One region of the Acidovorax sp. ACV01 genome, then DNA from elsewhere that is predicted to be linked to it. Evidence: predicted binding sites of a transcription regulator. Region 1 holds the regulator's gene; the other holds the start of a gene.

Region 1 (14,902 bases):
GGTGTTTTCCGACGCGGCGCCCAGCGTGGTGCGGTCGGCCAGCGACTTCTTCACGAAAGGCAGGTTGGTGATGCCGGCTGAGGCCTCCGAGGTGCGGTCCACGGTGGATGAGGATTTCTGGCTGGCCGTCACGTTCTCGACGATCATGATCGTCACGTTGTCGCCCACCATGCGCGCGCGGCGGTCTTCGAAGGCGGGGCGGTAGCTGGCGTTGTGGAACAGCCCGCCCGTCACGGGTGGTGGGGTGCGCGGCGCGGCGGCCAGCGGCGGCGGCGTGGTGGGCAGGATGTCCACTGGCGGCGGGGGTGACATGGTGGCGCAGCCCGTGAGCATCAGCGCGCCCAGGGCGGCCGGCAGGGCAAAAAGGCGAGTGAACTGCAGCATGGCGAAAGCTCCTGTCGTCATCTTTGTCACAGCTGGCTGAGCTTGGCCAGCATCTGGTCCGAGGTCTGGATGGCCTTGGAATTCATTTCGTAGGCGCGCTGGGCCTGGATCATGGTGACCAGCTCTTCCACCACGTTGACGTTGGAGGCTTCCAGGAAGCCCTGCTTCAGGATGCCCAGCCCGTTGGTGCCGGGCGTGCCCTGCTGGGGCTGGCCCGAGGCGGCAGATTCCTTGAACAGGTTCTGGCCGATGGGCTCGAGGCCGGCCGGGTTGATGAAGGCTGACATCGCCAGGTTGCCGAGCGGCTGGGGCTGGGTGTTGCCCTGCACAGTGGCAGACACCACGCCGTCGGCGCTGATGGTCACGCTCGTGGCATTGGCGGGCACCGTGATGCCGTTAGCCACGGGCAGGCCACTGGAGTTGACCAGGCGGCCTTGCGAATCGACCTGGAACGAGCCGTCCCGCGTGTAGCCCAGCGTGCCGTCGGGCATGGTCACTTCAAAAAAGCCGTTGCCATTGATGGCCACGTCCAGGTTGTTCTTGGACTCCTGCAGGCTGCCCTGCACGAAGTTGCGGCTGGTGGCCACCGTGCGCACGCCCAGGCCCAGGTGCAGGCCGGTGGGCAGCTGGTTCTGCTCGGTGGTGTTGGCGCCCACCTGGCGCAGGTTCTGGTAGATCAGGTCTTCGAACACCGCGTTGTTGCGCTTGTAGCCGGTGGTGGAGACGTTGGCCAGGTTGTGCGAGATGACGTCGAGCTGGGTCTGCTGGGCAGACATGCCGGTCTTGGCGATCCAGAGGGAGTTGATCATGGTGCTTCCTTTTGGCGTGGCGGCGTGGGACGCGACCTCAGCCGTTCATGCTCAGCAGCTGGCTGGCGGTCTTGTCGTTGGTTTCGGCGGACTGCAGCAGGCGCATCTGCTGCTCGAACTGGCGCGATGCGGCAATCATCCCGACCATGCTTTCGACCGGGTTCACGTTCGAGCCTTCCACCGCCCCGGCCAGCATGCGGGCGTTGGCGTCGCTCGGGATCGGGTCCCCCGACGCAGTGCGAAACAGCCCGTCGTCGCCGCGCTTGAGCGGGTCTTCCAGTGTGGGGGTGGCCAGCTTGAGGCGGCCAATGGCCTGCGCGGGCTGGCCTGCCGCCTTGGCAGTGACCGTGCCGTCCGAGCCCAGTGTGACCTCGGCGCCCGGGGGAACATCAATGGGCGCACCGCCGTCGGACAGCACCGGCAGCCCGGTGGGGGTGAGCAGCTGGCCCGTGGCCGACACTTCGAAGGTGCCTGCGCGGGTGTAGGCCTCGGTGCCATCCAGGCCCTGCACGGCAAACCAGGCATTGCCCACGGCCATGGCGTCGAGGTTGCGGCCGGTGCGCTGCACGGGGCCGGGCGTGCTCACGTGGCCCGAGGTGGCCTCCAGCGCAAAAACGCGGGTCTTGGAGCCATCGCCCTGGATGGGCACGGAGCGGAAGGTGGACATCTCCGCGCGAAACCCCTGGGTGGAGGCGTTGGCGAGGTTGTTGGACAACACGGCCTGCCGGTGGGCGGCCGCGTTGGCGCCCGTCATCGCGGTGTAAATGATGCGGTCCATGGTGCGATGTTCCTTTCAGTACCCTGCAGTGCTGCGTGCCCTGCGCAGCGTGTGCAACCGGCGCGGCCCAGGCGCGGGCAGCCGCGCAAGGGCCGCCCCGCCGCGCTGGCTGCGTCCCCCTCCCGGAGCGCGCAGCGCGCAGAGAGAGGGGGAAGGCGCGAAGCGACTCAGGGGGCGTTTCATCTCAAGTTCACCAGGGTGGACATCACCTGGTCTTGCGTCTTGATCGTCTGGGCGTTGGCCTGGTAGGCGCGCTGCGCGGTCATCATGTTCACCAGCTCGGCGGTCAGGTCCACGTTGGAGTCTTCCAGCGCGCCCGAGCGGAGTGATCCAAAGTTGCCGTCCGTAGCCGTGCCTGCTACGGGTTGGCCGGATTCAAAGGTGGCCACCCAATTGTTGCTGCCCACCGCTGCCAGGCCCTGCGTGTTGCGGAAGCTCGACAGCGCAAGCTGGCCTTCCGCTCGGGTCACGCCGTTCGAGTAGCGGGTCATGATCATCCCGTTGTTCTCGATGTTGATGCCGGTGAGCTCGCCCGTGGTGTAGCCGTCCTGGCTCAGGTTCGAGACCGAGAACTTGTTGCCGCTCTGGGAAACATCGTCCAGGCTCACCGCCACATCAAAGGCGGGCAGGTTGTTGGGGTTGGGCGGGGTCGGGTTCACGTTCAGCGTGAGCGCGAAGCCCGTGGCGGGTGGCGTGGCCACCGGGCCGGTGATGGCGCCATTGTTGTCAAACGTGATCTGCCCGATGGGTGCAGCCACCACTGGGGGCACCGCCGTCGGGTCGTCGAGTGCGTCGTACACGTCCCAGGTGTTGTCGGTGGCGGTCTTCTGGAAGTACAGGCTCACCGGCTTGGCCACGCCCTGGCTGTCGAACACGTTGATGGACGTGCCATAGGTGGCGCGTGGCGTGGCCGGGATCGGGGGTGTCGCGGCAGGGTCGCCGGCCGCGTCGGTGGCCGTGGCGGGCAGGTTGAAGGCGGCAGTGACCGTCGTGGTCTGCTTGGCGGGGATGGGCTCGGAGGTGGGGAACACCATCGGGATGGGGTCCGTGCCCGAACGCAGCCCGGTGACCGGGTCCACGGGGTACCCCATCACGTTCGCGTTGTCGTTGGTGATCATGTTGCCCTCCTTGTCCAGCTTGAAGTTGCCGGAGCGGGTGTAGGCGGGCGTGCCATCGGGCAGCGTGAGCGTGAAGAAGCCGTTGCCGTTGATGGCGACATCCAGGCTGTTGCCGGTGATCGTGAGATTTCCCTGGGTGAACTGCTGGGAGACAGCGCCCACTTCGACGCCGATGCCGGCATTGGTGCCACCCGCCGAGCCGATGGCCGAAGCCACCATTTCGGCGAATTCTGCCCGCGAGGCCTTGAACCCGACGGTGTTGGAGTTGGCAATGTTGTGCCCGATGACGTCGAGGTTCTTGCTGGCGGCGTTCAAGCCAGAGAGGCCTTGCTGAAAACTCATGGTGTTCTCCTGATGGGGGCGGTCACTGAATCGGCCGGGGTTTAGACCAGGGCCTTGATCTGGCTGTAGTTGATGGTTTTGCCGTTGGCCAGGGTCAGCACCAGCTGGCCGTCCTCGGCACCTGCGGCCGTCACCTTGGACAGGGCCAGCGACGTGCTTTCGATCTTGGTCGAACCATTGACGGCACTGACGCGGAACTGCAGTCCCTCGGTGGAGCCGGTGTATTTGCTGGCATCCCACTCGAAGGTGTGGCGCCCTGCGGCCTTGGCGCCCAGGTCCATGGTCTCGATCACCTGGCCGCCAGCGGTCATGACCTCGACCTTCACCTTGGTGGCGGCCGAGCCCAGCTCAAAGCCGCCCTTGCCGGCCTTGTCGGCCACGGCCAGCGTGGAGCCTTCGGTCATCACGTTGCGGCCAATCAGGGTCGTTCCCTGCATGACCTGCAGCGAGTTGAACTGCGCCGACATGCTCTCCATCGTCTGGTTGAGCTGCTGAATGCCCGTCACCGTGTTGATCTGCGCAATCTGCGAGGTCATCTGGGCGTTGTCCAGCGGATTCATCGGGTCCTGGTTGTTCAGCTGTGCAACCAGCAGTTTCAGGAAGCGGTCCTGCGCGGCCGCTGGGTCGGTAGCGGCGGTGTTGGCCTTCGTGCCGGTTGCGTCGGTCACGGAGGGGGCGTTGGTGGCACTGAGAATCATGGTGGGGTCTCCCGGAAATTACTGGCCCATCTGCAGGGTCTTGAGGAGCAGCGACTTGGCCGTGTTCATGACCTCGACGTTGTTCTGGTACGAGCGGGAGGCGGAGATCATGTTGACCATCTCCTCCACGGCATTGACGTTGGAGTGCGTCACATAGCCCTGTTCGTCGGCCGACGGGTGGCTGGGGTCGTGCACGCGGCGGCCGGGCGTGTTGCTTTCGCTGATGGAGCTCACGCGCACACCGGCCGAGCTGTCTGCGCCCATGGGGGCAGTCTGGAAGACCACCTGGCGGGCCTTGTAAGCCTTGCCATCGGGGCCCGCCACGGCATCGACGTTGGCCAGGTTGCTGGCCACCACGTTGAGCCGCTGCGACTGCGCGCTGACGGCGCTGCCCGACACATTGAAGATGGAGAACATGGACATGGGGAGACTCGCTTTCTGCGCTGCAATGCGGGTGGCTTATTGGCCCTGGATCGCGCTGAGCATGGTTTTGGCGTTGCCGTTGATGAAACGTAGCGTGGCTTCGTAGCGCACGGCGTTGTCGACAAAGTTGGCGCGTTCCCGGTCCAGGTCCACCGTGTTGTTGTCCAGGCTGGGCTGTGCCTGCACGGAGTAGCCCAGCGCACCGGGTGCGCCGGTGCCCGTGCTGGCGGCGGGCAGAGGAATGTGGCGGGGGTCTGTGGCGCCCTTGGCCCCCAAGTTGCCCGCAGTGCCCACGGAGCCCCCTGTGGCGAGGCGGGTCACACCAGATCCAGAGCCTGTGGCTTCGCGCATCGCATCGCCAAAGCTGAAATCACGAGCCACGTAGCCAGGGGTGTCAGCGTTGGCGATGTTGCTGGCGATGGCACGCTGGCGCTCGGCACGCAGCAGCAGCGCGTTGCCGTGGAAGTCCAGCCGGTTGGTCATCTTGTCAAGCATGGTTGCCTCACACCCTGGGTTGCAATAGGGGCCGGTTGGGGGTTTCCGGCGTGGTTCGATTGTGAAAGCCGCCGCTTTTTTCTAAAGCGCGAAGAACGCGGAAATGGGCGCGCAGTTTCGGGTTTTGCGCAGGGCCCGTGTGCCTATAGTTCCAGTCGTGAAATAGTCTTTGCCGCCAGCGCGGGAAGACCTGCGATGCCCAGGAGGCCCTATGCCAGCGATCTTCGTTTCCCCCTTCATTTCCCGTTTGATGCGCTCTGGCGCCCTGGCTGCCGCCGGACAGGGGCGCGCTGCGGTGCGCCACGCTCTGGCGGTGGTGCTGGGGCTGGCAACGGTTGCCGGCAGCAGTGGGGCCGCGTTGGCGCAGGCTGCAGCCGACCCCAACACCGACCTGGGGCCTTTGACCCAGCGTTGGCTGAATGACGCGATGTCGCGCAATCAGGCTCCCGGGTTGCCATTGCGCATGGAAGTGAGTGTTGGCTCACTCGACTCCCGTTTGCGGCTTGCGCCTTGTGCGCGGGTCGAGCCTTACCTGCCAGCGGGCGCCCGCCTGTGGGGGCGTACCCGCCTGGGGCTGCGCTGCGTAGAGGGCCAGACCGCTTGGAATGTGTACCTTCCTGTGACCGTCAAGGCCTTTGGCCCAGCGTGGGTGTTGACCGCCCCGGTGGCCTCGGGGGCCGTCCTCACCGCCAACGACGCTACGGAAGCCGAAGTGGATTGGGCTGAAGAGTCGGCGGCGGTCATGGCCAACCCGGAAATGTGGGTGGGACAGGTGGCCGCGCGCCAGCTGGTGGCGGGCCAGGCATTGCGCCAGACCATGGTGCGCCCCCCTCAACTCTTCCGCGCAGGCGCCCAGGTCAAGGTGGTTGCCCAAGGGCCTGGCTATGCAGTGACGTCGGCGGGGCAGGCCATGTCAGCAGGCGCTGCGGGGCAGATTGTTCGCATCCGCATGGACAATGGTCGAATGATTAGTGGTACTGTCAATGAAAATGGAACTGTGGTCGTAGCTCTTTGATGACGCTGCCGCGATAAATGGCTAAAGTCCGGGCCAAATGGGTCGAAAACATTGCTACTGATGCCCCACATCCAACGGGGTGGTGGAGAGAGCGATGAAGATTGGTCAAAAACCGGAACTCCCGGGCACCTTGGCGCAGACGGGGCTTGCCAAGCAAGCCAAAAGTCCTGCCAGCGCTGCTGAAGGAGCCGCCAAAGACGCTGCGGCCGTGTCAACCGCCGGTGTGCCCGTCACGGTTTCCACTGCTGCCCGCGCGCTGGACCAGACGACCCGTTCCACCGGTGATTTTGATGCCAGCAAGGTCAAGGCTGTGCGGTCGGCCATCGAAAAAGGCACATTTTCGGTAGATGCCGAGGCCATTGCCGACAAGATGCTCTCCAACGCCCAAGAAATCCTGGCCCGCTCCCGCGGCTGATTCGTCAACTCACTTGGCAGGCGGGTGCCATAGAACGCACAATGCGCCATGTCGCTGGAAGAATCCCTCTCGGCTGTTGAACAGCTGATCGAAAAAGTCTCCGCCGCCCTTCTCGCGGCAGATCCCCAATCCCTGGAAAAGAACAGCACGGCCCTGCGGGATGCAGCGGCTCAGTTCGCGCGCATTCTGGAGCAGACGGCGGCCAGAGGCCTGCCTTTGCCGGTGCAGTTGCAAAAGCGGGTGGATGCTATCGGCGGCATGCTGGCCAACCACCGCGAGGGCCTCGCCCGCCTGTCCGCCAACGCCGACCGCCAGGTTGCCAGCCTGCTGCCCCAGGCCAGCTCCCCCGCCACCTATGGCGACGGCCGTGGCGCCCAGCCCGGCAAGCCCGGTGTGGCACGGATCTACAAGTCGGCGGGCTGAGTCGAGTCGCAACCCAAAAAAGATAGCTGCCAGCGATTGAACTACCTGCGTTTGAATCGTCAAACCGGTTTGATCCAACGCTAGTCAAGCGCGAGCAGCTATTCCATCGATAGCAAATCGGATTCAGTACGTCGGAGTTCGGCCGAGCGCAATGGCCGTCGAAACGGTCGCAGCCCAATACCAGTGCCCCCGTGGATCTGGCTTCGCCAGTCCAGAGGTGGCGTCCCCCTCAGGGGGAAGGCGCCGCAGGCGACTTGGGGGGAGTCATGGCCTCAGAGGGAGCTAATGCGCGCGCATCTTGGCGCGCAGCCGGGCGATAGACTGGCTGTGCAGCTGGCACACCCGTGACTCGGTAACCCCCAGCACGGCTGCGATCTCCTTGAGATTCATGTCGTGCTCGTAGTACATGCCCATGATGTGCTGCTCACGCTCGGGCAGGGTCTTGATGGCATTCACCAGCGACATCTTGAGCCGCTGGTCGCGCAGCATTTCCATCGGGTCGGCATCGCCATCGGCAACGTGGCGGTCGAGGAAACCATCGTCGTCCTCGTTGCCATGGGTCATGTCTTCCAGATACACGAGTTGTGTGCCCCGGACCTTGCCCAGCAGGTTCTGGTAGTCGGGCAGGCTCATGCCCATCTCACTGGCGATTTCAGACTCCAGGGGGCTGCGGCCCAGCTTTTGTTCCATCCGGCGCACTGCGTGCTCGATGTCTTTCTGGCTCTTGCGAGAGCTGCGTGACATCCAGTCCCCCTCGCGCAACTCGTCGAGCATGGCGCCGCGGATGCGCTGGGTGGCAAAGGTCTCGAACTGCACGCCCTGGGCGACTTCGTAGCGCGACAGGGCATCCGCCAGGCCCATCATGCCGACCTGGATCAAATCGTCCAGCTCCACATTGGGGGGCAGCTTGGCGATCATGTGGTGCGCAATCCTTCGCACCAGCGGGACGTGCTGGCGGATCAGCGCATCACGATCGAGCTGGCCTTTGGCGGTGTACATCGTGTTATCCACCTTCAAGTGCCTGCAAAGCCGCCGGGCAGGCCGGTTTGGCCTGGCCCCGCATGTGCCAGGGCCTGAACGCCGCATGCGGCGGCCAGCAACGGCATGGGGTTAAACAAGTACATCACACGCTCTGGTACGCTGGTCAATGGCTCCGGACGAAATGCGCAGGCATTTCTGTCATGTTGCAAGGCGGTAGGGCCGTCAGCGATTCACTGATAGTGCCCGCATTTTCCAGTAGTTGCAAGGCCAGGCGCTGGAGGTCCTGGGGGTTCTGCGTGGCGATGGTGGTCGTGCGCACCGGGCCACCCAGGTGGCGCTCCGCGCAGTCCTGCAGGGTCAGCAGCGCGTGCTGTGTCTTGCGCCGTTCGGCGGCGGTGTCGCCGCGCAGCAAGGCCGCCACCATGCAGGGCAGGGTCGTGTGCAGGGCGATCTGCTTGAGGCTCTTGTAGCTGGTCAGCACGCCGGCCGATCCGTCGCCCATCACCACCAGCGGTATGGTGGACGTGTGCGTCAGCAGCGGCCCGAGTGTGGCCGCAGGCGCGTGCAGCACGATCAGTCCGTACGTCCGAAAATAGGGCAGCAGGCCGGGCAGGGGCGCCGTTTCATTGCGGCTGGCCTCCCGGCTGATGCGCAAAAGGCCCTTCGCCGCCGGAATCACCGCCAGTGACGAGGCCATCGCCCCCATGTTGAGGCTGACGCCCTCGTTCCACGGCGCCTGTTGCAGCAGGTGCAGCAGCCCCGGGCAGTCGTCCGTCTCCTGGGCGGTGCCGTCAAGCACCACCACCGGGTAGCCCAAGCGCTGCAGGCTCGCGCAGATCTGCCACAGCGTCTCCAGCCCGGTGCCTGCGTTGTCCTGGCTGGCGACCGCCACCACCCGCAGCTCTGACTGCGGGGTGAAGCTGTGCAGGCCGGCCGCCTGGTGAAAGCCGATATCAAGCATCGACCAGCCCTCGCTCGTTCATGGTGTCAGGCGAATGCGAGAAGAAGAAGTTCAGGTCGGTCGCCTTGGGATCAAAGGCCGATTTGGCGGGCGCGCGCATGGACGTGCTGATGAGCTTGTGTGCATCGGCGCGCTCCCAGTCTTCCGGCACGCGCTGGCCGTTGGTCACGCCGCGCAGCACCATCTGGTGGCGAATCAGTGCGTCGATGGCGGGGCCGAGCTTCACGGCTTCGTCCACCTTGGACAGGATGGCCTGCTGGGAGCCCTCGGTCTTGAAGGCAGTAAGCACGTCATCGAGCGTGTCACCATGGCAGCCCGCATTGAGCACCAGCAGGCGATTGACGTGGGGCAGGTCCAGCACGTCGAGCATGTCGCGCTTGCGCGGATCGCGCGGGGCAACGCCCGTGGTGTCGATCAACACCATCTTCTTGCCACTGAGCAGGCCCAGCAGGTCCTGGAGCGCGGCGCGGTCGTGCGCCAGATGGGCCACGATGCCCAGCATGCGGCCATAGGTGCGCAGCTGTTCGTGGGCGCCGACGCGGTAGGTATCCAGGGTGATCAGGCCCACGCTGCCGGGGCCGTGGATGCGTGCGCACAGTGCGGCCAGCTTGGCCGTGGTGGTGGTCTTGCCCACACCGGTGGAGCCCACCATCGCGAAGATGCCGCCTTGCTCGTACAGCGGAGGTTCGGCCAGGTCGGTCTTGAGGTTGCGCTCCAGCACTTCCATCAACCAGCGCACCGACTCTGCCGCCGACAGCTCTTCGGGCATGCGTTCCAGCACGGCGCGGGCCAGCGAGGGTGAATAGCCCGCGCGGATCATCTTGAGCATGAGATTGGACTGGATCGGGTTCTGGCGCGCCTGGCCCAGCCAGGCCAGTGTGTTGAAGCGGTCTTCGATCAACTCCTTCATCGCATGGAGTTCGTTCATCACGCTCTGCTGGTTGTTCGACTGGATCAGGTTGGCGCTGGCGGCTTCCTGCCGGCGGCGTGGCGGCTCGGGCGGGATGTCCATGGGGATGGTGCGCAGCGGGTTGTGGCGCACAACGGCGGGCGCGGGCATGCGTTCACGTTCCGGCTCCTGGTCGCGGCTGCGCTCCGACAAGGTTTGTGGTTCGGCGGGGCCGTTGAGCGCCTCGTGGCGGCGGCGCAGCATGCGCTCACGCACGTAGTCCTGGAACGACAGCGTGCTCATCGCCAGCTGCTCGGTGTCTTCCTCCACCGGGTTGCGACCCAGGGTGTTGGCCGTGGCTGCCTGGCTTGCGCGCTGGGGCGCGCTGCGCGCCGGTGTGGGGGCCAACAAGGGCGGGTTGCTGGAAGAGCCGGCACTGCCGCCGCCATCCAGGGCCGACAGGGTGTCCTCGGCCGTGGCCACGACTTCGACGCCGTTGGCCGTGGGGCGGTTGGACAGGATCAGTGTGCCGTCGCCAAAGGCCATGCGCGCTTTGGCCAGAGCCTCCCGGGATGTGGGAGCGTGGAAGCGTTTGATGTTCATGCTGATGCACCTCTAAGGATCGGCCCAATGCGGATGGTGTGGGTCTCGGGGATTTCACTGTGCGCAAGCACCTGCAGCCGGGGGGCCACGCGGCGCACCAGGCGGGAGATCGCGTTGCGGATTTGGTCGGGAACCAGCAGGCAGGCGGGCAGGCCCATCTCTTCCTGCTTGAGGGCCACCTCGGCGGCCTTTTGCGTGAGGATGTCGGCCACGCCCGGGTCCAGGGCGGGGCCGGCCGTGTTGCCCAGCGCCTGTACCAGCAGGCGTTCGAGGCCGGGTTCGATGGCGATGACGTTGAGTTCGCGGGTCGGGCCGTAGATCTGTTGAACGATGGCGGGCGACAGCGCAATGCGCACGCGGCGGGCCAACTCGACGGGATCGGAGACGCCACCGGCGTGCTCGGCCAGCGTTTCGATGATGGTGCGGATATCGCGGATGTGCACAGACTCTTCCAGCAGCAGCTGGAGGACTTTCTGGAACGTTGCGATGGAGACCATTTTGGGGACCACTTCTTCGATGAGCTTGGGAGCCAGCTTGGCCACGTGTTCCACCAGTTGCTGCGTTTCCGTGCGACTGAGGAGCTTGGCGGCTTGTACTTGCATCAAGTGTGACAAATGGGTGGCCATCACGGTTTCGGAATCAACGACCGTAAAACCAGCCATTTGTGCGGCTTCCTTCTGCCGGTCGTCGATCCAGTGTGCTGGGAGTCCAAAAGCAGGGTCTGTGGTGGGGGTGCCAATCAGCGGCGTGGTGATGCCGCCCGGGTTGATGGCCAGGAACATGCCGGGGAAGGCTTCGCCTTCGCCCACCACCACGCCACGCAGCGTGATGCGGTAGCCGCTGGGCTTCAATTCGAGGTTGTCGCGCACGTGGACGGCTGGGGGCAGGAAACCGACTTCCTGCGCAAACTTGCGGCGCACGCCCTTGATGCGCGTGAGCAGGTCGCCCTGGCGGCTCTTGTCCACCAGGCTGATCAGGCGATAGCCCAGCTCCAGGCCAAGCAGGTCCACGGGCTGCAGGTCGTCCCAGGTGGCTTCGCCATCGCTGACGGGGGCGGGCGGGGCCTCGACTTCGGGCGGTACCTTTTGGCGTTCGTGCAGCACCCAGGCGCCATAGGCGAGCAGGCCACCCATGGTCAGAAACACCACGTGAGGCATGCCCGGGATCAGGCCCAGCAGCAGCAGGATGCCTGCGGTTACGCCCAGCACGCGGGGTGACATGAAGAGCTGCTGCACGATCTGGCGGCCCATGTCGTGGTCCTTGCCCACGCGCGAGATCACCATGGCGGCGGCTACCGAAATCAGCAGGCCGGGGATCTGCGCCACCAGCGCATCACCAATGGCCAGCAGGATGTAGCTGTCGGCCGCCTGCTTGGCCGAGAGGTCATGCTGCAAAACACCGATGGCAAAGCCACCGATGATGTTGATCAAGAGGATCAGGATGCCGGCGACCGCATCGCCGCGCACGAACTTGGAGGCACCGTCCATGGACCCGAAGAAGTTCGCTTCTTCCGCCACTTCGGCGCGGCGGCGCTTGGCTTCCTTCTCGTCGATCAGCCCGGCGTTCAGGTCGGCATCCACCGCCATCTGCTTGCCGGGCATGGCGTCCAGCGTGAAGCGGGCCGACACTTCGGCAATGCGCTCGGCGCCCTTGGTGATCACCACAAAGTTGATCACCACCAGGATCGCGAACACGATCAGCCCGACGGCAAAGTTGCCACCGATCAGGAAGTGGCCGAAGGCCTCGATCACCGCACCGGCGGCGCCCGGGCCCGTGTGGCCTTCCAGCAGCACCACCCGGGTAGAGGCCACGTTCAGCGACAGGCGCATGAGGGTGGTCAGCAGCAGCACCGATGGGAAGGCCGCGAAATCCAGGGGGCGCAGCATGTAGGCCGCCACCATCATCACCATCAGGGCCACGGCGATGTTCAGCGTGAAGAACGCGTCGAGCAGCCACGGCGGGATCGGCAGCACCATGAGCGCGAGAATGGCGACCACCAGCAGCGGCGCCGACAGGCCCTGCAGGGCGCCCGCATTGCTGCCAGCCCATTGCCGAAGAGACGTTACGGAGGTGTTCATACGGCAGCGCCTTGCACGGGAGTGCGGTTCAGCGGATCGAGTTCAGGGGGCACAAACGGCTCCACCAGGCCGTCAGGCATGTGGCCTTCTCCACGCAGGGCGGCCTTCAAGCGGTAGACATAGGCCAGCACCTGGGCCACGGCGGTGTAGAGCGCGGTGGGAATGGCCTGGTCGAGCTCGGCATGGGCATACAGCGCCCGGGCCAGCATGGGCGACTGCAGCACGGGCACGTTGTGCTCCTTGGCGACATCGCGGATCTTGAGCGCGATGAGGTCGGTGCCGCGCGAAATCACTTGTGGGGCGCTCATGGTCTTTTCGTCGTACTTGAGCGCCACGGCGTAGTGGGTGGGGTTCATGACCACGAAGTCGGCCTTGGGAACGGCGCCCACGCTGGCACGGTCGGCAATCTCGCGCTGCTTTTGGCGGATGCGGCCCTTGGTGTGCGGGTTGCCGTCGGATTCCTTGTGCTCTTGCTTGATTTCTTCGTGCGACATCTTCAGGCGCGCCTTGAAGAAGTAAGCCTGCAGGGGCACGTCCACCAGCGCCGCCAGAAACACCACCAGCAGCAGCAGGCTCATGCCGGACGTGAGCCAGTCCGCCAGCTGGCGGATGGCCATGGGGGAGGGTTGCAGCACCAGCATGGCCACGGTGTCGATGCTGTTGCCCATGAACTTCCAGGCCACATAGCTCAGGATCGCGGTCATCAGCACCATCTTGGCCACATTGGCCATCTGCTGCTTGGAGAAAAGGTTGGCCACGCCCGAGATCGGGTTGAGCCGGTTGAATTGGGGGGTGATCGGCTTGAGACTCAGAATCCAGCCGCCCGCGCCAATGGCGCTGATCAGGGCGGCGGCGCTGGTGAGAAGGGCAAACACCGTGCTGGCCACCAGGCCCACCAACATCATGTCCTGCAAGCGCTTGAGCATGGTGCCCGGTGCCATCACGGTGGCTGCATCAAACGCCAGCTGCTGGCTCATCGCCCGCTGCATATGGTCCATCAGCTGGGGGGCAAGCACGAGAAGGCAGGCTGCCCCGGCACCGAGGATTGCCAAGTGGGAAAGATCGCGTGAGCGCGCTCCCTGGCCGTCTTCGCGCGTCTTCTGCAGCTTGCGCTCTGACGCGGGTAGGCTTTTTTCTTGGCTGGATTCCATGATGGCATGACGGCTGGTGTCATGCCATTGTCGTGAGCGACCCGGAAATCTAAAGCCCGATAAAGAGGTGGCAGCCCCCCCTTTTCGATGCGGCGTGAAGCGGCTTCAGGCGCATACGGTCACTCGCTGGCAACAGCCCAATGCAGGAGGAAGTTGTCAAAATTGATAGCTTCTAGCGCTTGATGGGTAAGCGCCAGAGATCATTTTGATCAATAAACCGGGGATGAAGCCCCCGGCGGGCTGTCAGAACCCGAGGCTGGCGAGCAGATCGTCCACCTGGGACTGGTCAGTCACCACGTCGGGGGTGTGCTCGGGGTCCACCACGGGCCCCTGCAGGTGCGCGGTGCGGGCTGGCTCGACCACGGCGGCCACCTGCGCATTGGCGGGGGCGGTCTGGATCAGCAACTGCACCAGCTGGTCTTCGATGGTGGCGGCCAGGTTCACCACGCGGGCGATCACCTGCCCCGTGAGGTCGTGAAAATCCTGCGCCATCATGATTTCGGTGAGGTGCGTGTCGGCTTCCTTGGTCACGCGCTCCACGTCGGTGAGGAAGTTGAAGATCTCGCCCTTGGCCACGGCCGCCACCGGGTCGGCCACCAGTGAGTTGACGACCCGGCGCGTTTCCGCCGCGATGTAGTCGTGCTGGGCCTTCGCCTGCTCGACGCGGTTGAGCACCTTTTCGGCCGCTTCACCGGTCAGGCGGGCGATGTAGGACAGGCGGCTTTGCGCGTCGGGCAGCTCGCCCATCGAGCCGCGCAGCTTGTCGGCATAGCCCAGTTCGTTGAGCGAGTCGTGCAGCTGGCGGGTCAGCTGGCCAATTTTGTGGTGTACATCGGCAGGCGGCTGGCTGTTGTCCGGTGTGTCGTCCATGGTGTCATAGCCCCATCTTTTTCAGGATCAAGGTCACTTTCTCTTCGAGCGTGGCCTTGGTGAAGGGTTTGACGATGTAGCCCGCGGCACCGCCCTGGGCGGCCGCCACGATGTCTTCCTTGCGGGCTTCGGCTGTGACCATGAGGACGGGCAAGTGCTTGAGCTTGTCGTCCTTCTTGATTTCCGCCAGCAACTGAAAACCGTTCATGTTGGGCATGTTGATGTCGGTCACCACGAAGTCGAACTTGCTGTTGCGCAGCTTGTTCAAGGCGGCCACGCCATCTTCGGCCTCGTCGGCATCGGCAAAGCCGCTTTCCTTGAGCAGATTGCGCACGATGCGCCGCATGGTGGAGAAGTCGTCAACGATCAAAAAACGAAGGGCTGTGGTCACGTGGGACCCTTTCGGTCGGAAATGGCTGTAAGTATTGTCATGGGTGGCAGGTTTGGTGACAAGTCGTAACTTTTACCT
Region 2 (14,902 bases), on a different contig from region 1:
GGTGGCGTGCTGGGTCATGGCGAAATCCTTTGCGGCGGTGCCGATGTGATGGAGCTTCCATTGCACTGCGCGCACGCGCACCGGGGTGTAAGACCATGCCGTGCGACGGCGCGGGCAGGTGCCGCCACCTGCAAGGTCGTCGTTGTCCTTGGCTCAGCGCATGAAACTGGCACGGCCCAGGCCAGTGCCACCGTGGAACTGGCTTTGCCAGGCCACCGGTGGCGTCCCCCTCCCGCGCAGCGAGAGAGGGGGAAGGCGCCGAAGGCGACTCAGGGGGAGCTTCACCTTATGGAGGCACCACCGCCTGCGTCCGCTCCTGCCGCACCAGATACAGCCCGCTGCCGATGATGATCGCGCCACCCAGCAACGTGGAAACCCCCGGCACGGCCTGCCACAGCACCCAGTCGAGCCCCATGCCCCAGGCCAGGGCTGTGTATTCAAATGGCGCCACCACCGACGCCTGCCCGTGCCGGAACGCCTCGGTGATCGCCAGCTGCCCCAGAAACCCCGTGACCGCCAGGCCCGCCACCAGCGGCCAGTGCGCCTGCGCCACACCCACCCAGTTGGGCCAGGCCAGCGCGCCCGCACCCAGCGCCAGGAAGGCCGTGGTCCAGAAAACCAGGCTGGCGCTGGAGTCCGTGCGGCTGAGCACGCGCCCCGTGATGGCCGACACGGCATACCCACACGCCGCGCCCAGCACCGCCAGGGCGCCCAGCGTGAAAAAGGCCTCCTGGCTGGGCCGCAGGGCCACCACCACGCCCACCATGCCCAGCGCAATCGCCACCCAGTGCGCGGCGCGCACCTTCTCGCGCAGCACCACGGTCGACAGCGCCGTGATCAGCAGTGGCGCGATGAAGAACAGCGTGTAGGCCTCGGCCAGGCCCAGCTCTTTGAGCGCGTAGGTGAACAGGCCCAGCATGGTCACGTTGAGCACGCCGCGCAGCAGGTGCAGCGGCCAGCGCACCCGGAGCAGGCCGGCCACCTCGCCACGCCACAGCACATACACCGCCACCAGCGGCAGCGCAGCCCAGCCGCGCAGCGCCGCCACCTGCATGGCCGGGTAGCTGGCCGACAGGGTCTTGAGCAGGGCGTCCATCAACGAAAAACACCCCACCGCCGCGACCATGGCCACGATGCCGCGCACGTTGGCCGAGGCTGCCGCCTGCGCTGTGGTGGCCATCGCAGTCGCAGTCGTGGTCGTGGTCGTGGCTGCAGATGCCGCAGGCTGAGCCTCGGAGTCGCTCGTCCGCGTCATGGTTGTACCGCCGCAGGAAGGCCGCAGGCTGTGGCGGGTGGCAGGGCGGCAAACGGCGCGGGGGCTGCGCCGCCAAGGCAGCGGTGCTGCGCTGGAAGACTGTGCATGGGGTAACGGGAGGTGGCTGGCTGCGGCGCGTGGGCCTGCGCTGCAGCCAGAGGGGCGGTGGGCCAAAAAGTGTAGCGCAGCCCGCGCCAGCGGGCTGCCTCAGCTCGACTCGGCTCGGCCTGGATCAGTCCGACTTGTGGTTGGCCGCGTTGCGGCTCACCTTGTCGTGCAGCATCGGTATGGCCCACAGCACCGCCAGCGCCAGCACGGCGCTCAGCACGGCCGTGGCTTCGCGGCCCAGCCCGGCGGCGACGCCGATCGCGGCCGTGAGCCAGATGCCAGCGGCCGTGGTCAGGCCCTTGACCTGGCTTTCGGCATCGCCCTTGAGGATGGTGCCCGCGCCCAGAAACCCCACGCCCGCGATGATGCCCTGCAGCACGCGGCTGTTGTCCGCTGCTTCAATGCCGGCCTGCTGCGCCACCAGCACGAACAGGGCCGCGCCCATGGCCACCAGCATGTGCGTGCGCACGCCAGCGGCCTTGCCCGCGTGTTCGCGTTCCCAACCCAGCAGCCCGCCCAGCAGCGCTGCCATGGCCAGGCGCACCACGATGCGCGTGGCCTGTGCCGCATCGGGCACGTCCGAGAATTCCGAGGCCACCGTGCTGGCGATCTCCTGCCAGAGGTCAGCCATGGCTGTGGTCCTCGCGCCCGGTGAATGGGGTGTGCGGTGTGGAGGGTTGTGTGGTCGGAGGGTGGGGCGCGCGTGGTGGCATGGCGGGGAGTCCGTCGGGTGGAAGGGGCGCAACAACAGTGCTGCCCTGCGACTGTGCCGCCCCGGCAGGGCAGCGTCTACCGGTGGCAGGCGAGCGCGGGGGTAGGACACTGCCGACGCACGCCAACGACGTACTTGGCTGGGTGTGGGCGCCAGGTTTTTATAAAAATTGGCACCTGGCGCATGATGGTAAAGCGCTGGTAGCTATCAAAAGCGAAGCGCCTGACGGTTGCCGCCCGTAGCCACGTTCCTCCCGCGCCTCCCCAGCCCGTCCCTGCGGGTGGCGCCACCTGCTGGGCGCTTGCGCCCCGGGGTGGCGCGTGTCACGATTTGCCTTGGTGCCCCGCAGCGGCCGCCGCTACCGGCGGGCGTGGTTCCGTGAGGAGTGTTTGCCATGACGCCCAAGTGCATTGTTCTGATCCAGGGCCACCCGGATGCGAGTGCGCCCCACCTGTGCCATGCGCTGGCGCAGGCCTATGCGCAGGGTGCCATTGCGGCCGGGCACGAGGTGCGCGAGATCGAGGTGGCCGCCATCGACTTTGCGCTGCTGCGCAGCCAGCACGAGTGGGAGCTGGGCCTGCTGCCTGCGGTGCTCAAGCCTGCGCAGGCGGACATCGGCTGGGCGCAGCACATCGTGCTGTTTTTTCCGCTGTGGCTGGGTGACATGCCGGCCTTGCTCAAGGGTTTTCTGGAGCAGGTGGCGCGGCCCGGGTTTGCCTTCAACACCGAAGGCAGCAACCCCTTTGGCCGCAAGGGGCTCACCGGCCGCAGTGCGCGGGTGGTGGTCACCATGGGCATGCCAGCGCTGGTCTACCGCTGGTACTTCCGCGCGCACAGCGTGAAGTCGCTGGAGCGCAATATCCTGGGCTTTGTGGGCATTGCGCCAGTGCATGAGACGCTGGTGGGCAGCGTGGAGCAACTGGGCGATGATGGGGTTGCCAGGTGGAAGGCGCGCATGCGCGCGCTGGGGGCCAAGGCGGCGTAGGGCCGCCCCGCCACCGCGCTCCAACGGCCTTCAGCCAAACGACCGCGCTGCCGCCAGGGCGCCCATGCGCTGGCTGATCGCAAAGAACTCCGCCACCGTCTCTTCAATGATTTGCTGGGCCGTCTTGACGGAGTCGATGAGACCGGCGGTCTGCCCCGCCAGCGCAGGCGCGGCCTCCATGTCGCCCTCAAAGTACACGCGCTGGATGCCCGCAAAGCTGTCGGCGGGCATGAGGCCTGCCTCGTGGATGGCCTGGGTGCGCTGCGACTTGAGCGCGCGGATGCAGGGGCTGGCCTTGGTGTTGAGCATCCAGGTGCCGGTCACGCCCGCATCGACGATGGCGTTCTTGTAGTTGGCGTGCACCGGGCTTTCGGCGCAGCTCACAAACCTTGTGCCCATCTGTACCGCCTCAGCCCCCAGCGCAAAGGCCGCTGCCATGCCGCGCCCGTCGCAGATGCCACCGGCCGCAACCAGCGGCACATCCACCCGCGCGCGGATGGCCTGCAGCAGCACCAGGGTGGAGACCTCTTCGGGGTTCTTGAAGCCGCCGCCTTCACCACCTTCGACCACCAGGCCGTCGATGCCTGCATCCACACACTTGAGCGCGGTATCCACCGTGGGCACCGCGTGGTACACGGTGATGCCCGCATCCTTGAGCGGCGCGATGAACTTGGCCGGGCTGCCCGCCGAGGTGGTCACAAACTTCACGCCCGATGCGCAGACAAAACGCAGCATGGCGTCGTCTTTCAGAAAACGGATGGGCAGGTTCACGCCAAACGGCAGGCCGAGCGCGCTCATCTTCGTGATCTCGGCCTGGCAGTTGGCCGTCTCGCCGGAGGACGTCTCGATGATGCCCAGCCCGCCCGCGCGGGACACCGCCGAGGCCAGCTGGGTGCGCGCGATCCAGCCCATGGGCGCCTGGATGATGGGGTAGCGCGCGCCGGTGTGGGCGAGGACGCGGTTGGTGGCGGGTGGGGTCATGAACGGAGTCTCCTGATTTTTGGAGAGCCCATTATTTCGACGGGCGTGGGGTCGCCGTGTCGCCCGGGTTACGGTGCTCCGGGCGTCCCCGGTGTCTCTTCCCATGGCAACCGTTCAAACAGGCGTTGCCAGTCGGCGCTGGGGCTGGCGTTTGTATCCTCTGCAGTGGTTTTCCCGGCACCCCATCCAGCAAGCCCTGGCCATGGCAGCCCGCTGTCGAAGGTCATGACCACCCCCGACACCGGGTGCGGCACCGTCAGCTGCCACGCATGCAGCCACAGCCTTTGCTGCCCCAGCCGCTCGGCCCACCAGCGGTTGAGGGGGCCTTTGCCGTGTGTCGCGTCGCCCAGGATGGGATGCGCCAGGTGCTTGAGGTGGCGCCGGATCTGGTGGCGCCGCCCGGTGGTGGGGATCGCCTCGACCAGCGAGGCGCGGGTGGTGGCAAAACGCACATCGCTGGCCTCGTCGAGCGTGAGCTGCGCCAGGCGCTGAAAGCGCGTGTGGGCCTCCTGCACGGCCGCATCGGCCGGGGCATCGTCGGGCTTCAAGGCGTGGTCCACCTCGATGGCCCCGGGCGCCCAGCCGCGCACCATGGCCAGGTAGCGCTTGTGCGTGGCGCCGTGCTCAAAGGCCTGCGACAGCGCGCGCGCCGAGTCGCTGTGCAGCGCCATCACCAGCACGCCGCAGGTGCCCTTGTCGAGCCGGTGCACGGGGTACACATGCTGGCCCAGCTGGTCGCGCAGGGTCTGCATCACAAACCGTGTTTCGCCCGCGTCCAGCCCTGTGCGGTGCACCAGCCAGCCCGCAGGCTTGTAGACGGCCACCAGGTGCTCGTCGCGCCAGAGAATGTGCAGAGGAGGCATGGAAGAAGAGCGAAAAAATCACGCGAGAAACTACGGACGGAGGCCCAACCGCACGACGGCATGGCCGATGCTGGGGGGCTGGGGCTTGTGGGGGGCATCGTTTTTACTACACGGCGGAGGGCAGGGCGCCCGCATGGCCTGGCCTGCACACTGCTGACAGATTCTGGCAGCAGGGGCGATAAGCTCCCGGTCCACCAGAGGGGGCTTCATGATCCATCGCTTTCAATGCCAGTGTGCCAAGGTCGTCGGCGAAGTGGCCGACACGCGCTCCGCCATCCACGCCATCTGTTATTGCCGGGACTGCCAGGCCTATGCCCACCATCTGGGGCAGCCCGACGCGGTGCTGGACGCTCAGGCCGGCACCGAGGTGGTGGGCACGCATGCCCGCAACGTGTCTTTCACCAGTGGCACCGACCAGCTGGCCTGCGTGTCGCTGTCTGAGGCAGGATTGCTGCGCTGGTATGCGCGCTGCTGCAACACCCCTTTGGCCAATACGGGGCGCGACTGGCGCATGCCCTATGTGGGCCTGGTCCACCTGTGCCTGCGCGCGGGCGGCGCACCGCTTGCGCCTGCGTTTGTGCCAGTGCAGATGCACCTGGAGACCGCCAGCGCCAAGGGCACGCCGCCCCGCACGGGCTGGAGCCAGCTGAAGGCGCTGCTGGGCTTCATGCCTCGCATTGCCGCAGCGCGTTTCAATGGCAGCTACCGCCGAACACCTTTCTTCACAGCCGCTGGCGTGCCCGTGGTGGCGGTGCGTGTGCTGTCCGCCGCCGAACGCGAAAGGGCCGGGGCAGCGGTGTAGCAGCTGGGCCGGGTGCAGTAGTTCTTTGCGCCACCAGCCATGCGCCAGGGCGTGCCAGAATGCCGACGGTTTACCGTTGAGCCCCCTGGCCTGGGTGCATGTGCATCGACCCGCGCTGCACTCTTCGCCAAACCGAAAAACAAAACAAGGAGACCCCATGTCGGCAGGAGACTGGAAAGACATGTATGCCGCCGCCGTGGCGGGCGACCTGGCGCTGGTGCGCCACCACATCAGCGCTGGCGTCAACCCCAACTACCAGCATCCCGAGATTTTGTGCACGCCGCTGGTGGCCAGCATCATCCATGGCCACAACGAGATCGCGCACTACCTGCTGGCGCATGGGGCGGACCCAGAGCTCAAGTCCGACTTTGATGACATGACGCCCCTGCAGGCCGCGCGCCGCTACCAGCGCAGCGAGTTCATCGCGCTGCTGCAGGCCCGGGGCGCCCGAGAAGAGCGTAAGCCGTTCTGGTGGCGCTGGCTGCCGGTGTAGCGGTGTCTGTGAATGGCCGAAAGCTTCCAGAGGCTCTTCGATCTGCGTGCAGCGGCTGATGTACGAGAAGCCTGGACAAACCCGACCCGACAGCTAGAAGCTTCCAAGATATCGTCCCAAAGCTGCGTTGAATTGCTGCGGGTCTTCCAGCGCTGGAAAATGCGCTGTGGCTCGAAGCACCATGCTTTGCGCCGCAGGTATGCGGTGCGCGAGCAGCTTGCATCTCTCCTGCAAGTGCGGCAGGTCAAGGTCTCCCCACATCACGAGGGCGGGGGGCTTGATCGCTTCCAGTTGCTCCCATGCCGAAGGTTCTTCGGATGCCATACCAGGATGTGCCGCCCGCAAGGCGGATCCGTTCATCGACAGAAAGAGTTGCCGAATCGCCCCTTCTACTCGCCCCGGTGGGCTCAAGGGGCCGTCCAGCCAAAGACGCGCCTGAAGCTCGTTTTTGGTGTCCAGATCACCCTGATGCGCAGCAGCGCTTATTGCGTTCATTAGGGCGTTCACTGAATCGCAGTGTTGGGGGGCTGGCGCACCACTGACTCCGGGCGCGACAACCACCAGGCCCCTGACTCTGTCGGGTTGAGCCAGTGCGGCGTCAATGGCGACACGCCCACCCATGGAACAGCCGACCAGCACGGCACGGTCATATCCCAAAGAGTCCATCACTTTCCAAAGGTCTGCCACATGAGAGTGTGGCGTGGGGCTCAAGGTGTGTGACTCTCCAAAGCCCCGGCGGTCGTAGCTGATGACAGGATGGGAGGTTGCCAACCAGTCCCATTGCCCTTGCCACATGCGTCGATCCGCGACGTTGGCGTGCAAGAAAAGAACCGGAGTGGCCGTACCGCCATGATTTGCCTCGTACTCCACTGCCAGCAACGCGCCTTCGACTTCAACCAGCTTCATTGTTTTCATGGCGATGAAGATACTGATCGCGGCCTTTGGATGTCAAGACTGTCTACCCGCCGCTTGTGGCTCTTCGCAGTCTTCAAAGGCGTGCTGCTTCCTTCGCTCTCATCTTGGCCGCGATGTATTCACCATGCGTCACATGCAGCAGGCCCGCCACTTTGCTGATGGTGTGGTTCTCGTTGGCGTCGATGTGGGCGTCGGCGTAGGCCACCTGCCACATGGCCTCGACCAATTGCACTTTCTGTGGCTGCGTGAAGTGCTCGTTCAGGCTGCTGGTAAAGCGCTGGTAGTCGTAGGCAGTCTTGGATGTGGTCACGGCCAGCTCCAGCAGGCGCTCCAGTTCATCGTCGCTCAGCGCAAATTTGCTGCGCAGGGCAGTCACCATGGCGGTGCGCTCGGCGTCGTCCATGGCGGTATCAAACCGCACCACCTCCACCAGTAGCACTGCAGCGGCCAGTTGCACGGCGTGGGCGCGCTCCTCGCTGGAGGGGGCTGCGTTGGGCTGGATCAGGCTGTCGAGCAGGTCTTTGAGGGTCTGGAACATGGTGGTGGCCTGGTGGCAAAAGCGAGGTGATGGAGGGTGGAGGCAAAGCGGGCGGGCTTGGTTCCCAGGCGGGCAGGCGGCCGCCTTGGTCATATAGCGCTCGCAGTGCGCCACCACCCCGGCGACAATTGCAGGCCATGACGAAGAAAACCATTCTCCCCCTGCAACTGCTGGTTGCCCCCGACAAGAACGATCCCGCGCCGCTGATCCTGTACCACGGCCGCAACTGCCCGGATGGCTTTGGCGCCGCGCTGGCCGCCTGGCTCTACTACGGCGACAGTGCCGAGTACGTGGGGCTCGACCACGGCGATGTCAAGTCCGTGGACGACCTGCCGCCCCTGCAAGGCCGCGCGGTCTACATCCTGGACTTCTCTTTTGCCAACGAGGTGATGACCGCCATCGACGAGCGCGCCGCCAAGCTCGTGATGCTGGACCACCACAAGAGCGCCGCCGAAAAGCTCACAGGCTTTGCCTGCCGCTGCGGCGTGGTGCACTTCGACATGAGCAAGTCGGGCGCGCGCCTGGCGTGGGAGTTCTTTCACCCGCACGAGCCCATGCCCGCGCTGTTCAAGTACGTGGAAGACCGTGACATCTGGAAGTGGGAATTTGCCGAGAGCGCGGCGTTCCTTTCCGCCCTCGACATGGAAGAGCAGGGCTTTGCCCGCTGGCGCGAGATTGCAGCCTTTACGCCCGAGCAGCTTACCCTGTTCATGGCGCGTGGTGCGGCGATGGATGAGAAGTACCGCAAGCTCTGCGCCGATATTGCCGAAGGCGCGCAGCCGCTGGTGTTCAACGGTATCACCGGGCTGATGGTGAACGCACCCGGCATGTTCCACAGCCTGGTGGGCGACATCCTCTCGGCCAAGACCGGCACCTTTGCGCTGATGTGGAGCGCGGGCGACAAGGGCGTGAAGGTGGGGCTGCGCGCACAGCGCAACTTTGACTGCATCGCGCTGGCCGAAAGCATGGGTGGTGGTGGCCATGCGCAGGCCTGCGGTTTCAAGATGAAGGTCGAGCGCCTGCCTGAACTGCTGACCGGCACCTTCAATGCCTGAAGCTGGGGCGAAAATTTGAGTAGAAATGGCTGTTGGCGCTTGATGAATAAGCGCTGATAGCTATTAAAAATATAGCGGTCGAAGGTAGGGCGCTGGGGTGTGGCTACACAAGCCGAAGATCCGCGCCCTTCGTTCCCGGAAACACCCGCGCCACGGCGGCGGCGTTCAGCCCATACATCTGCGCGAACAGCCCGCCCAGCACGCTGCGGTAGTCGTTGAGCACGGGGTAGTCGCGGTTCTGGAACAGCGTGCTGGCAGTCAGGGCCTGCTGCTCACCCGCAATGCGCCCGCCGCCCACACCGCCGCCCAGCACCCAGAACACGGTGCCGTGGCCATGGTCGGTGCCCCGGTTGCCGTTTTCGCGGAAGGTACGGCCGAACTCGCTGACCACCACCACCACGGTGGATTTCCACGCCGGGCCCATCTCATCGGCAAAGCCGGCCAGGCCCCGGCCCAGTTCCTCAAAACGGTTGGCCAGCGGCCCCGTGGCCGCACCCTGCGCCACATGGGTGTCCCAGCCGCCCACGTCCACAAACCCTAGCTGGTAGCGCGTCTGCATCAGCTTGGCCATGCGCCGCGCCGTGCCCTCGAAACCCTTGGTGGAGAGCGCGTTGCGGCTGGCGGCTTCCATCTCGCCCTGCATGGCGCGCGCCACTTCGCTGCGGGTGGCAAAGCCTTCGTTCACGGGTGTGGCCAGCGCCGTGCCGCGGTACATGGATTCGATGAGTTCGGCCTGCCGCGCATCCACTCCGCTTCGGCCCGCGCCCGCGCTGAGCGCCGTGTTGGGCACATCGACTGTGCCGCGCAGCACCAGCGGCAGGGTGCTGGTAAAGGCCATGGGCTGCAGCGTGGCTGCCGTGTTGCCTGTGCGCGGGTTGAGCTCGGCCACCAGCCGGTTCAGAAAGCCCGATCGGAAGTCGCGCCGGCCGCCCAGCGGCTGGCCCAGCTCCATGCTGTCCTGCGTGTCGAAGTGGCTGCGCGAGAGATCGTCGGTGCCCGCAAACGGGATAAAGGCGAGCTGGCGGTTTTGGTACAGCGGCAGCAACGATGGAGCCAGCGTAGGGTGCAGGCCCCAGTCGGCGCTCAGTTCGAGTGCCCCGCCGTCCTGCCCGGGGCGGGCGATGGCGATGTTCGGGCGTGTCTCGTAGTAATAGCTGCTGGCCGTAGGCACAAGCAGGCTGGCGCAGTCGTAGCCACCGCGCAGGAACACGAGCAGAAAGCGCGTGTCCTGGGTTTGGGGCGCGGCCAGGACGCTCGCATTGATAGCACCGAGTGCGCTGGCGCCCAGGGCTTGTAGAAGGTGTCTGCGAAGCATGGTGCTGTCCTTTCAATCACCCTGGCACAGGGTTTCGCCCGCTGCGGGTGCATTCACGTGTCCTGGGCCAGGGCAGCCGTGCAAGGGCCGCCCCGCCGCACTGGCTGCGTCACCCATTCCCGAATGGCGAAGCTATTCGAGAGAAGGGGGAAGGCGCGAAGCGACTCAGGGGGATGAACTTCATCTCTTTTCCTCATCCGTGCATGAATTCCGGGGATGCCAGGAACAGCAGATTCCATTCGCGTGGCGACGTGGCCTGCGCCAGCGCGTGGCGCGTGGCCGGGGACCAGCCGGGCTCCAGCGCGCGCGCATAGGCGGTCTGCGCCAGGGCCGGGGGTGTGCGCGCGCTGGCCATGGTGGCTGCGTCGTCGCGGGCTGGTGGTGACACTGCGGCACCGGCACCCAGTGCGCGGGCAATCTCGAAGCGTGTGCTCATCTGCCCGGAGCCTGACCAGGACGCAGCGTCCAGCGGGTAGCCGTCGGGCGTGGCGCGGCCATACAGGGGCTCGGCCAGGCGCTGCAGCCAGCCCAACGCAGGCTCGGTGCTGGGCAGCACGGCGTCGCCGTGCGCCAGGCGCAGGCCTGCCAGCACGTAGTGCACCGGGTCGCGAAAACGCTGGCCCAGCGATGCGCGAAAGTCTGGCGTGTTGAAGAGCGTCTCCAGCACGGCAGCAATGTCGCCATCGGTGCGTTCAAAGCTGCGGGCCAGTGCCTGCAGCAGCGCAGGGGGCGGGTTATCACCCACCAAAAAGAGCGCGATCTTGCGCGTGATGAAGCGCGCGGTGGCTGGGGCGCGCGCCAGGCGGTCCAGCGCCTCGTCCACCTCGGCCAGGCCTTCGGCGCGCAAGGGTTGGCCCAGCAGTGTCTTGGGGTCCCAGTCGTGGCGCTGAGGGTTGAACTCAAACAGCCCCTGGCGCACGTAGTGGCGGCGCAGTGCGGGCTTGATGCGCGGGGGCTCTTCGCCGGGCGGGCGCTGCGATACGCCCACGCCGGTCAGCACGCGCGCCAGCTCCTGCACGTCCTGCTGGCTATAGCCACCGTCCACGCCCAGCGTGTGCAGTTCCATCAGCTCGCGGGCATAGTTTTCGTTGATGCGGCCGGCGGCGTTCCGTGCGTTGTCCAGGTAGCGCAGCATGGCCGGGTGGCGCACGGTGGCACCCAGCAGGTCGCGAAATCGGCCCAGTGCATGGGGGCGTACGGCGCGTTCCTCGTAGTCGCCCACCAGCACACGCAGGTTGCCCTTGCCCGCAAACACGCTGAAGTGGTTCATCCAGAACCAGGTCATCTTTTCGCGCAGCTGGGTGGGCGAATACAGCGCGCGCAGCACAAAACGCTCGGCCGCTTCTTGCTGCAGCGCGCGCATGTCCTGCTGCCAGGCCTTGAGCGCGGCCTTGCGCTCGTCCTCGGTGGGCCGGGCCTTGGCCGCACGGTTGCGGGCGTCCATATCTGCCGCCAGCGCTTCAATGGGGGTGCGCGAGATGGCCATGGCGTCGATCTGCGCCTGGGCCTCACGGGGCAGCGCGGCGTTGGCATCCGGGCGCAGTTGCGCCGCCAGATACGCGCTGATGCCCCAGCCGCCAAGCCCCTGCGTGCCCTGTGCCGTACAGCCCCAGGTCACGCGGTCCAGCAGGCGGGCCAGGGTGGGTTCGTCGGCCGCGCTCCAGGCGCCCGGGCCTGTTGTGTTGGGCACTGCGGCTGCGAGGGGCGCGGCTTGTGTGGCAGGTGGGGCGCCAAAGACGGCGCAACCCGCCAGGCCGAGCAGCAGGGTGCGGCGGTGGAGGTGCAATGGGTAAGTGGGGGTCATGGAGCCTCGCGGGCAGCCGGCAAATGGCTGTCCGCATGGTGCCGCTGCCACCACCCGCATGCAAGCCCGCACGGCGGGTTTTACCTGCGCGACACAAACGCCAGGGAGAATGTATCGAGGGGTATCTCCAAACCCCCAGGCACGATCGTCTTAGAACAGGTTCTCAGTGCTATGGCGCTGCGCCCGTGGCCTGTGCGGCCTCTTCAAAACGGTCCACCTTGCGCAGGGTCTGGAACGCCAGCATCCAGCCGCCCACCACCCCCAGCGTGCACAGGCCGCCCACGACGGCAGCGGGCACCACGCCAAACCATGACGCGCTGGTACCGGCGCGGAACTCGCCCAGTTCGTTGGATGAGCCGATGAACAGCATGTTCACCGCATTCACCCGCCCGCGCATGGTGTCGGGCGTGGAGAACTGCACCAGCGCCCCTCGGATGTACACGCTCACCATGTCGGCCGCGCCCGCCACCAGCAGCGCCGCAAACGACAGCCAAAACAGTGTGGACAGCGCAAACACCAGATTGGCCACGCCGAACACGGCCACTGCGATGAACATGGTGCGCCCCACATGGCGGTTGAAGGGGCGCATGCTCAGGTACAGCCCCGCACCCACCTCACCCACGGCCATGGCACTGCGCAGTGCGCCCAGGCCGGCGGGGCCCACGTGCAGCACTTCTTGCGCATAGATGGGCAGCAAGGCCACCACGCCACCCAGCAGCACGGCAAACAGATCCAGCGAGATGGTGCCCAGGATGATGGGCCGGGTGCGGATGAAGGTGATGCCCGCGCCAAAACGCTGCCACATCGTGCCTTGCGCGGGGCCGGGCGCCGTGGCGTGCGCCACGACCACGCGCAGCAGCAACACCACGCCCAGCACAAAACACGCGCAGCACACGGCATAGGTCAACTCGCCGCCGCCCAGTGCATACAGCAGCCCGCCCAGCAACGGCCCGCCAATGCTGGCCACGCGCATCAGCATGCTGTTGGCGGCAATGGCCTGCGCGAGCTGGCCGCGCGGCACGATCTGCGGCAGCAGGCTCTGCATGGCCGGGCCCGAAAAAGCGCGTGCGCAGCCGTACAGCACCAGCACCGCATAGATGCCCGCCACGCCGCTGGCCCCATGGCCCGCCAGCCACCACAGCAACGCACTGCACACCGCGCCCACCGACCAGGCGAGCGCCAGGATGCGCCTGCGGTCAAAGCGGTCGATCAGGTCGCCCGCTGGCAGCAGCAGGCACAGCATGGGCAGGAACTGCGCCAGGCCCACATAGGCCAGCGCCAGCGGTTCGCGCGTGAGGTCATACACCTGCCAGGCCACCACCACGGCCTGCACCTGGGTGGCCACCACGGCCACCACGCGGGCGATCAGAAAGGAAATGAAGCCGGAGTGGCCGTAGACGCTGGAGGTCTCGGCATCGGGTGCTGCGGGGGGGGAATGGGGGACTGTCATGAAAACGGAGCGGGCTCGGCCCGGGGCAGCGCGTGCTGTGGGGCCAGATGGAAAAGACCCTTGGATGCTAGCGGTTGTGCCGCCTGCACGCTGAGCGCTTGGGGAAAGACCCGCAGAAACGGGCCTTCAGGTTTTGCCCCGGCCCGCCGATAAGGCAGAGAGGAAGAAGCGGGTTTCCGGCCTGCGCGCTGCTGCTGCGTGGGGCTGGGCGTGCCGCTTCGCCCGGTTTTTACCGTTTGTCTATTTATTCATCTACTTTGACCAGGAGTCCCCGGGGCGTGCCATGGCGTTGACGATCAACACCAATGTGATGTCGCTGAATGCGCAGCGCCGGCTTGGCGGTGCGCAGAGCGACATGGCCACGACCGTGCAGCGCCTGTCCTCGGGCTTGCGCATCAACAGTGCCAAGGACGACGCGGCGGGCCTGGCGATCTCCGAGCGGTTCACTTCGCAGATCCGGGGGCTCAACCAGGCGGTGCGCAATGCCAACGACGGCGTGTCACTCATGCAGACGGCCGAGGGAGCGTTGCAGAGCGTCACGGCCAGCCTGCAGCGCATCCGTGAGCTGGCCGTGCAGGCAGCCAACGACACCAACAGCGCGGCCGACCGGCAGGCCATCCAGGCCGAGGTCACGCGGCTGGCGCAGGAGATCGACCGCACCGGGCGCACCACGCAGTTCAATGGCATGGACGTGTTCGACCGCTCCGAGGCCAGCGTGGTGGGCGACGAGAACCTGCTGGCCGTGTTCGATGGCCTGACCAGTGCCGGCAGTTGGCTGGAGAGCAGCGAGAACCTCATCCGCAGTTACTACGGCATCGAGGCGGATGGCGCGGCACTGGACATCCGCTACACCGGCTTCACCGACAACGCGGGTGGCGTGGCCGCCTATGTGCAGGTCACCGGCTTTGACGGGCAGGGGCGCGGCAACAACCTGGTGCTGCAGGTGGACATGGCCGACTTCGTGCCGCCCAACATGCCCAATGGCGGCAGTGCGCCGTACTACAACGACCGCATCATCGGCCATGAAATGGTGCACGCCGTGATGGCCCGGTCCACCCACTGGCAGGACATCACCAGCAACCACCTGTGGTTTGCCGAAGGCTCGGCCGAGTTCATCCAGGGCGCCGACGAGCGCGTGCGCGGCGACGTGGCCAACCTCGGCGTGGCGGCCGTGGTGGCGGCCATTGGCGGGCCCACCAACACCAGCGAGTTCTACTCGGCCAGCTATTCGGCGGTGCGCTACATGCACGACCGCATCAAGACCGCGGGCGGGACGGGCATCAAGGACGTGCTCAGCTACATGGGCAACAACCCCGGCGCCACGCTGGATGCCGCCATTGCCGCCGCATCGGCCGGGGCCTTTACCAACGGGGCGGACGTGCTGGCGCAGTTCGCGCTCAACGGTGCGGCCTTCATCGGCACGTTTGATTTGAACAATGCCGACACCGGCGCCATTGGCGGTGCCGACGTGGACGGTGGCATGGTGCGCGATGCCAAGGCGGCCATCCCCAACCAGGGCAGCCGTTCGGGCAAAGACGCGCTGCAGGGCTTTACCGAGACGTACGAAAACATTGCGACCTCTGGCAGCGCGATCAGCACCAAGGTGTTCCAGGTGGGCGCCAATGC

The links. Region 1 encodes FliA, which starts transcription of late flagellar genes. Its sites were predicted from a motif close to CTAAAGTTTNNNNNNNNNNNGCCGNTA; they were not measured.
Positions count from the first base shown of each region.
Region 2: the regulator FliA is predicted to act here: its motif matches at 13,402-13,428, upstream of IB243_RS19145 (flagellinolysin).

Region 1 covers NZ_JACUZT010000008.1:39,147-54,048, reverse strand. The annotation lists gene IB243_RS21085 (flagellar basal body L-ring protein FlgH) at 1-384, opposite strand, end outside; gene flgG (flagellar basal-body rod protein FlgG) at 411-1,193, opposite strand; gene flgF (flagellar basal-body rod protein FlgF) at 1,231-1,971, opposite strand; gene flgE (flagellar hook protein FlgE) at 2,151-3,431, opposite strand; gene IB243_RS21065 (flagellar hook assembly protein FlgD) at 3,473-4,129, opposite strand; gene flgC (flagellar basal body rod protein FlgC) at 4,148-4,552, opposite strand; gene flgB (flagellar basal body rod protein FlgB) at 4,589-5,047, opposite strand; gene flgA (flagellar basal body P-ring formation chaperone FlgA) at 5,298-6,062, shown strand; gene flgM (flagellar biosynthesis anti-sigma factor FlgM) at 6,157-6,477, shown strand; gene IB243_RS21040 (hypothetical protein) at 6,526-6,900, shown strand; gene IB243_RS21035 (RNA polymerase sigma factor FliA) at 7,183-7,899, opposite strand; gene IB243_RS21030 (hypothetical protein) at 8,045-8,842, opposite strand; gene flhF (flagellar biosynthesis protein FlhF) at 8,835-10,334, opposite strand; gene flhA (flagellar biosynthesis protein FlhA) at 10,331-12,412, opposite strand; gene IB243_RS21015 (flagellar biosynthesis protein FlhB) at 12,409-13,563, opposite strand; gene IB243_RS21010 (protein phosphatase CheZ) at 13,807-14,433, opposite strand; gene cheY (chemotaxis response regulator CheY) at 14,438-14,824, opposite strand; gene motB (flagellar motor protein MotB) at 14,897-14,902, opposite strand, start outside.
Region 2 covers NZ_JACUZT010000006.1:383,830-398,731, reverse strand. The annotation lists gene IB243_RS19215 (hypothetical protein) at 1-18, opposite strand, end outside; gene IB243_RS19210 (DMT family transporter) at 287-1,255, opposite strand; gene IB243_RS19205 (MgtC/SapB family protein) at 1,488-1,994, opposite strand; gene IB243_RS19200 (NAD(P)H-dependent oxidoreductase) at 2,470-3,060, shown strand; gene IB243_RS19195 (nitronate monooxygenase family protein) at 3,091-4,041, opposite strand; gene IB243_RS19190 (pseudouridine synthase) at 4,110-4,904, opposite strand; gene IB243_RS19185 (DUF6151 family protein) at 5,113-5,706, shown strand; gene IB243_RS19180 (ankyrin repeat domain-containing protein) at 5,864-6,199, shown strand; gene IB243_RS19175 (alpha/beta fold hydrolase) at 6,293-7,105, opposite strand; gene IB243_RS19170 (TerB family tellurite resistance protein) at 7,188-7,652, opposite strand; gene IB243_RS19165 (DHH family phosphoesterase) at 7,790-8,707, shown strand; gene IB243_RS19160 (DUF1501 domain-containing protein) at 8,811-10,022, opposite strand; gene IB243_RS19155 (DUF1800 domain-containing protein) at 10,216-11,826, opposite strand; gene IB243_RS19150 (MFS transporter) at 11,996-13,276, opposite strand; gene IB243_RS19145 (flagellinolysin) at 13,560-14,902, shown strand, end outside.